Regions from separate parts of the Cellvibrio polysaccharolyticus genome, predicted to be linked through region 1. Evidence: predicted binding sites of a transcription regulator. Region 1 holds the regulator's gene; the other holds the start of a gene.
The links. Region 1 encodes PhoB, which activates phosphate uptake and scavenging genes when phosphate is short. Its sites were predicted from a motif close to TGTCATAAANNTGTAACA; they were not measured.
Positions count from the first base shown of each region.

Region 2: a site for PhoB is predicted at 1,220-1,237, ahead of C4F51_RS00235 (choice-of-anchor I family protein). Genes of this name have one in related genera too.

Region 1 is NZ_PRDL01000001.1:4,116,730-4,119,850, reverse strand. Features, by position in the region: gene phoR (phosphate regulon sensor histidine kinase PhoR) at 1-1,266, opposite strand, end outside; gene phoB (phosphate regulon transcriptional regulator PhoB) at 1,435-2,133, opposite strand; gene ubiA (4-hydroxybenzoate octaprenyltransferase) at 2,235-3,121, opposite strand, start outside.
Region 2 is NZ_PRDL01000001.1:53,861-56,981, forward strand. Features, by position in the region: gene C4F51_RS00235 (choice-of-anchor I family protein) at 1-1,173, opposite strand, end outside; gene C4F51_RS00240 (fumarylacetoacetate hydrolase family protein) at 1,276-1,947, opposite strand; gene C4F51_RS00245 (DUF3313 family protein) at 2,065-2,760, opposite strand; gene C4F51_RS00250 (diguanylate cyclase domain-containing protein) at 2,871-3,121, opposite strand, start outside.

The sequences.
Region 1 (3,121 bases):
CGGGAATTCACAGGTAAACACGCTGCCTTTGCCTGGTTCACTGCTGATCTTGAGTTCAGCATCATGACGAAGCAACACGTGTTTGACAATGGCCAGGCCGAGTCCGGTGCCACCGGTTCCGCTGTTGCGGCTGGCGTCGACGCGGTAGAAGCGTTCGGTCAGCCGGGGGATGTGTTTTTGCTCGATGCCGGGGCCGTTATCCGTCACTGAAAAATACAGCCGGGATTTGTCCTGCCAGAGCTTCATGGCAATGGTGCCCTGTTCCGGGGTGTACTTGACGGCATTGATCACCAGGTTGGAAAAGGCGCTGTGCAATTCCTTTTCATTGCCCGACAGGTATAAGTCCGGCTCGCATTCGAGCAGAATTTGCTGCGACTTTTCACTGCCCAGCGCCATGGCTTCCGAGCGAATCACCGCCAGCATCGGCCCCAGCGCAATATTTTTGAGGTTCACGCCGCTGTCGGTGGTTTCCAGTTGGGAGAGCAGCAGCAGATCGTTGATCAGCAAGGCCATCCGCCGCGCCTGTTGTTGCATTTGTTGCAGCGGTCTATCCCACGCCGGTTTGTCATTGTGGTCTGCGAGGGTTTCCAGATAACCGTTAATTACCGTGAGCGGGGTGCGCAGTTCGTGGGATACGTTGGCGACGAAGTCCTGCCGCATTTGTTCAAGGTTATGAATGCGGGTGACATCGCGAACCACGATAAGCCGTTCGTTTTTACCGAAACGGGTGATCTGGAATTGCAGCTGTTTGGAGTTGAAACGCGGTGAGGGCAGTTCCAGCGGGTCGCTGTATTCGCCGCTTTCAAAATAACTGACGAAGCGGGGGTGGCGAACAAAGTTGATCACCGACAAACCCTGGTCGCGGGCGTGAAAACCCAGCAAGCGCTGCGCCGCCGGGTTCCAGAAATCGAGATGGCCGCGTTGATCCAGCAAAATAACACCATCGCGCAGGGCGCTGGTGGTTTCCTGAATGCGGTTGACGACCGCCTGCAGTTCCTGTTTTTCGTGCTGATGGCGGCGTTGTAAATGGTAAATGCTGTCGAAAATATCGCCCCACAGGCCGTCGGTTTCCGGCGGGTGTTCGGCTTCGTCACTGCGCGCCAGCCAGATATGCAGGCGGCGCATTTGCCACAGTAGCCAGCCAATGTAGGCAACGCCGGCCAGCACCAGACAAACCGCCAGCGCACCACTGAGCCAGCCGATGATCATGGCAATTATCATCAGCCATGCCAGGCGTTTGAGTTCAGCGTAAAAGCCCTGACGCAAGATTCCGTAACCTCGTCAATAAATCGAAAATAAAAAGCCGCTCCGGCAGATCCTCACCGGAACTTGCTGCTGAACTTTGCCGGTGGAACTTCCCTGCGGACATTCCCGCGCGCTTCCCCGGCAGGATTTTCCTGAGCCGTCGCTCAATAACCGGCGCTGTTTGCCCGGTTAGAGATCAATGCGGGTAGAAAAACGGTAGCCGGTGCCGCGCACAGTCTGGACAAGGTTTTCATGATTATCCACCGTCAGCGCTTTGCGCAAGCGGCGAATGTGTACATCCACGGTGCGCTCTTCCACATACACATTGCCGCCCCAGACGTGATCCAGCAATTGGCTGCGGGTGTAGGCGCGCTCCTGATGGGTGAGGAAAAATTCCAGCAGGCGGTATTCGGTAGGGCCCATGTCGACCGGTTGTTCGTGAATGGTGACACGGTGGCTGATGGGATCAAGGCAAAGGCCTTTTACGATGATCGGCTGACCGTTGATTTGCGGGTCGGCGCGGCGCAGCACGGCTTTGAGCCGGGCGACCAGTTCGCGTGGAGAGAAAGGCTTGGTGATGTAATCATCCGCGCCAACATCCAGCCCCTGAATTTTATTGTCTTCCTCACCTTTGGCGGTGAGCATGATGATCGGAATATCCGCGGTTACTTCGTCGCGTTTCAGGCGTCTGGCCAATTCCAGCCCGGTGGTGCCGGGCATCATCCAGTCAAGTAGTAGCAAATCCGGTTTTTCATCCACTACCAGCGCGTGGGCATCCTGTGCATTCCCTGCTTCAAGGCAATTGTAATCGGCCATTTCCAGTGCAACGCGCAACATGTCGCGGATTGCCGGCTCGTCATCAACGATAAGAATTTTGCGGCCGCTCATAAAGTCACCTGAAGTTGTCAAACATGTAAGAGTTACAGGATTATTAAATAAAGCCTGTGTTACACAATTATGACAAGGGCTGATGATTTATGCTTTTAACGCTATTGGAGCAATAAATCTATCGCAATTGCTGCAAAAATAATCATACCGACATAATTATTGTGCAGAAATGCCTTGAAGCAGGCCTCGCGCTCGCGAAAACGAATTAGTATTTGTTGCCAGATAAAGCAGCCGGCAACTAGTACCAGCCCGCAATAATAAACGCCACCCAGCTCAAAACGGCCACCGACCAGCACCAGGGTATAAAGCGTCATCAGCTGTAATACACCGGTAATCAAACGGTCCTGATCGCCAAACAAGACCGCCGTGGATTTAACGCCAATTTTAATATCGTCATCGCGATCGACCATGGCGTAGAAAGTGTCATAAACCACCGTCCAGAGAATCACCGCCAGGTACAACAGCCAGACATCTTCGCCGAGGTTGCCGCGCTGTGCGGCAAACGCCATCGGCACCGCCCAGGCGAAAGCCGCGCCCAGCACAACTTGTGGCAGATGGGTGTAGCGCTTCATAAACGGATAGGTAAAGGCCAGCGCCAGGCCGCCCACCGACAGTTGCACGGTGAAACTGTCAGTGAACAGCACCAGCATAAACGCCACCAGACAGAGCGCCACAAACAAACCAATGGCTTCACGGCTGCTGACTTCGCCGGTGGCGAGCGGGCGTTCACGGGTGCGTTTAACCTGGCCGTCAATGCGGCGGTCAGCGAAGTCGTTAATCACACAGCCGGCGGAACGCATGACAAAAACGCCCAGCGTAAAAATCACCAATAAATCCCAGCGCGGAAAACCGCCCGCCGCCAGCCACAGCGCCCACAGTGTTGGCCAGAGTAATAACAGCGAGCCGATTGGGCGATTCAGACGGGTGAGGCGAATGTATTGGGCGGCTTTAACGCGCCAGATGGCGGCGGTGGCCGGTGTTTTTTGTA
Region 2 (3,121 bases), 4.1 Mb from region 1:
TGGCAAATCATCACCGGCGCGACGGTCGAAACCGCTTTTATGTACCAGATGTTTTACGCGGAACTCTTCTACGAAACCTTGTGTGGCATCGCCCTTCCAGTAAGCGTCATTGTCTTCACCCCAGGCGCGGGCATCACCTTCGTTGGCGCTGACCAGCCAGGTTTTTCCTTGCGCTTCATACGCCGCAATCGCATCCGGCATATACAAACCGCGCACACCAGGCCAGGCTTTTACCTCGGCTTTTTTATCGGTGTCGGTGGGGTCAAAACCTTGACCGGCAAGACCGTGGTCTTTGTAACCCATCGGATAAATATCGGTTACGGTTGCCGTGGCAATATCAATTTTTGCAAAGGCGTTATTTTCCTGTAATGCAGCCCATGCCGTTTTACTGTCTGCAGAAACCGCAATATATTCCGGTTCAAAGTCTTGCGCTGCGCTGGCACCAGGGCCAAAAATTCGCACGCCTTTCGCACGCAACTCCGCTTCCTTGCCATTGAAAGCATGGAAATTTGCAGTGCGCACTACCGGAGCAGTCAGGTTGGTAACATCAATAACGCTGATAGAACCTTCCGGATCAATGCGATAGTCATCACTCGGCTCACCTTCATTGGCAACCAGTAATGTTTTTCCATCCGGTGTGAAAGTGAGCATATCGGGTAAGGCACCCACCGCAACATGACTCAAATAACCCAGATCAGACGCTTTATACAGAGCAACAAAACCATTATCAGTTTTTACCGCTGCTTCAACCGCGATAGCGATGATGCCATTGTGCACCGCGACACTGTTCACCACCGCACCGGCAGCAATGGAGTGCGCGTTGATCGAGCTGATTTTTACCGGCGTTTCCGGGCTGGTCAGATCCAGCACATCCAGTTCACCCGCCTGGGCATTCACGACAAAAGCGCGTTTGCTGGCCGGGTCAAAGGCCGGAATTTCTGCCGCACTTTTGCCAAATACATTGGTGTTGTAGCGGCCAATAAAAGACAGCGAGATAGCATCCGGGGTAACCACGGCAACACTTGAACTGGACGAAGAGCTGCTGGAAACCTGCGAAGACGCCACCGATGAAGATGAGGACGATGCGTTGTTGCGGTTATTGTCATTGCCACCGCACGCAATCAGTGTGGTGGCCAAACTGCCCACAACGAGCAAAGGGTAAATAGATTTCATGTAAGCCGCTCTCCACTTTTTTGATCACAAAAGTGTAAAGAGCGGATGTGACAAATTTGTGATAGCGGCGAAAGGATTCTTTGAAAAAGTGCGCGCCCGGTATCAGGGCTCGACAATATCTACATTCAGCGTTACCAATGAACCGGCGAGACTGGCTTGCAATTGATCGCCCGGCGTAACCGGACCAACCCCGGCCGGTGTACCGGTGAAAATAAGATCGCCGGGTTGCAAGCGGATATAACGGGACACTTCAGCAATCAATTCCGCCACCGGCCAAATCATCTGCCGCCAATCACCTTGCTGAACAATGCTGCCATTGCGCAATAATTGTAATTCGCCGGTTTGTTGCAAGTCCTCATAGCTGCCGCGTTGAATCGCCGAGCAAGGTGCCGAGCCATCAAACCCTTTTGCCAGCTCCCAGGGGCGGCCCTGTTGTTTTGCCTGCTGTTGCACATCGCGGCAGGTCATGTCCAGGCCGACGGCAAAGCCACTCACCGCTGCTTTTGCCTGAGCCAGGGTTAATTGATAGCCGCCTTCACCAATGGCAATAACCAACTCCAGTTCATGATGTACATCTTTTGAAAACCAGGGATATTTGAAAGGCTCACCCGGCGGCAATAGTGCAGACTGCGGTTTGAAGAAAAAGAAAGGCGCTTCGCGATCCGGGTTATGCCCCATTTCACGGGCATGATCTGCATAATTTCTGCCGATACAAATAATTTTTTCAACAGAAAATATTTCTGTGCTGTTAACCACGGGCAGAAAACATGCCACTGCTATACCTCCATTCCATCATTAGTTTTTCGTATCACGATGATTAAAATATTAACCGCCGGATGAAAAAAAGCCCACCGGTCATAAACGGGTGGGCTTGTCAGGCGGTAAATATTATTAATTCACGCGCACAGATTGCGGGTTAGTTAAAATATCCAGCATGTTATTGGTCCAGCGATCCATCAATCGTGAAAAATAACGGGCATTGGTAATACGGTCTGCTTTTTCACGAATCATACCGGCACTGTTAAAGGTTTCACGGTGATCGATAAACTGGGCCAGCGGCTGTCCGGTTTTGGCGTCCACCAACAATACATTAAAGGTGGCGTTGCCCGCTTCGTGAATGTATTGATCCATACGACCATGGAAGCTCAGGTCGGGGGCATAAATATTCAGGGATTCCAGCGCAGGGCGTACCACGACATCCGCCTCGCCAGCGCTACTCACCACCTGGTAGTTGCCTTTTTTCTCAAAGCCTTCGCTGAGGGATTTATCCAGCAACTTGCCATAGTCACGGGTCAGTCTTTCGAGATCACGCTCGCTGTAATCGCCGCGGCGATCGCGCAGCCAATAGTCGCTGAAAGTTACTGTGGCCGGTTCAAGAAAAACGCGGGTAAATTGCGGTACCTGTGCGTTGGTACCCAACAACACCCGATCAAACGAACGGTTGTGTTGAATTTCAACAAGCGAAGAGTTCGCGTTGGGATGCGGTTTTACATTGGCACAGGCGACCAGCGTCAAGGCGAGAAATGCAGCGCCGATATGACAGAGCATTCTACTGAAGTGATGCGTTAATACGTTGGGTAATAACATGACAGAGCTCCTGAAGAGTTACGAGCAACCAGGTCAATCATACTAAAGCACCAGCTTATGACTCGCCTGACGGATTAACCAGTTAAAAAGTGTAGCTTCAACTGCCGGTTTTAACCTGGCAAGTCGATCGTTCCGAGAAAAAATTGTTTGCGGCCGTGGCTTTTAGCCTGGCACATGGCGTTATCTGCCTGTTTGATCAAGGTCTCTACCGAACGTTCATCGTTGTTGCATAAAATAATGCCAACGCTGGCGGTAAGGTGGCAGGGCGAACCGCGCAACATAAAATCGAGGTCAAACAGCTCCAGCATTTTTATCGCAATACGCAGCGCATGCTCTTTTGCCTCTTGCAGATCTGCCCCGA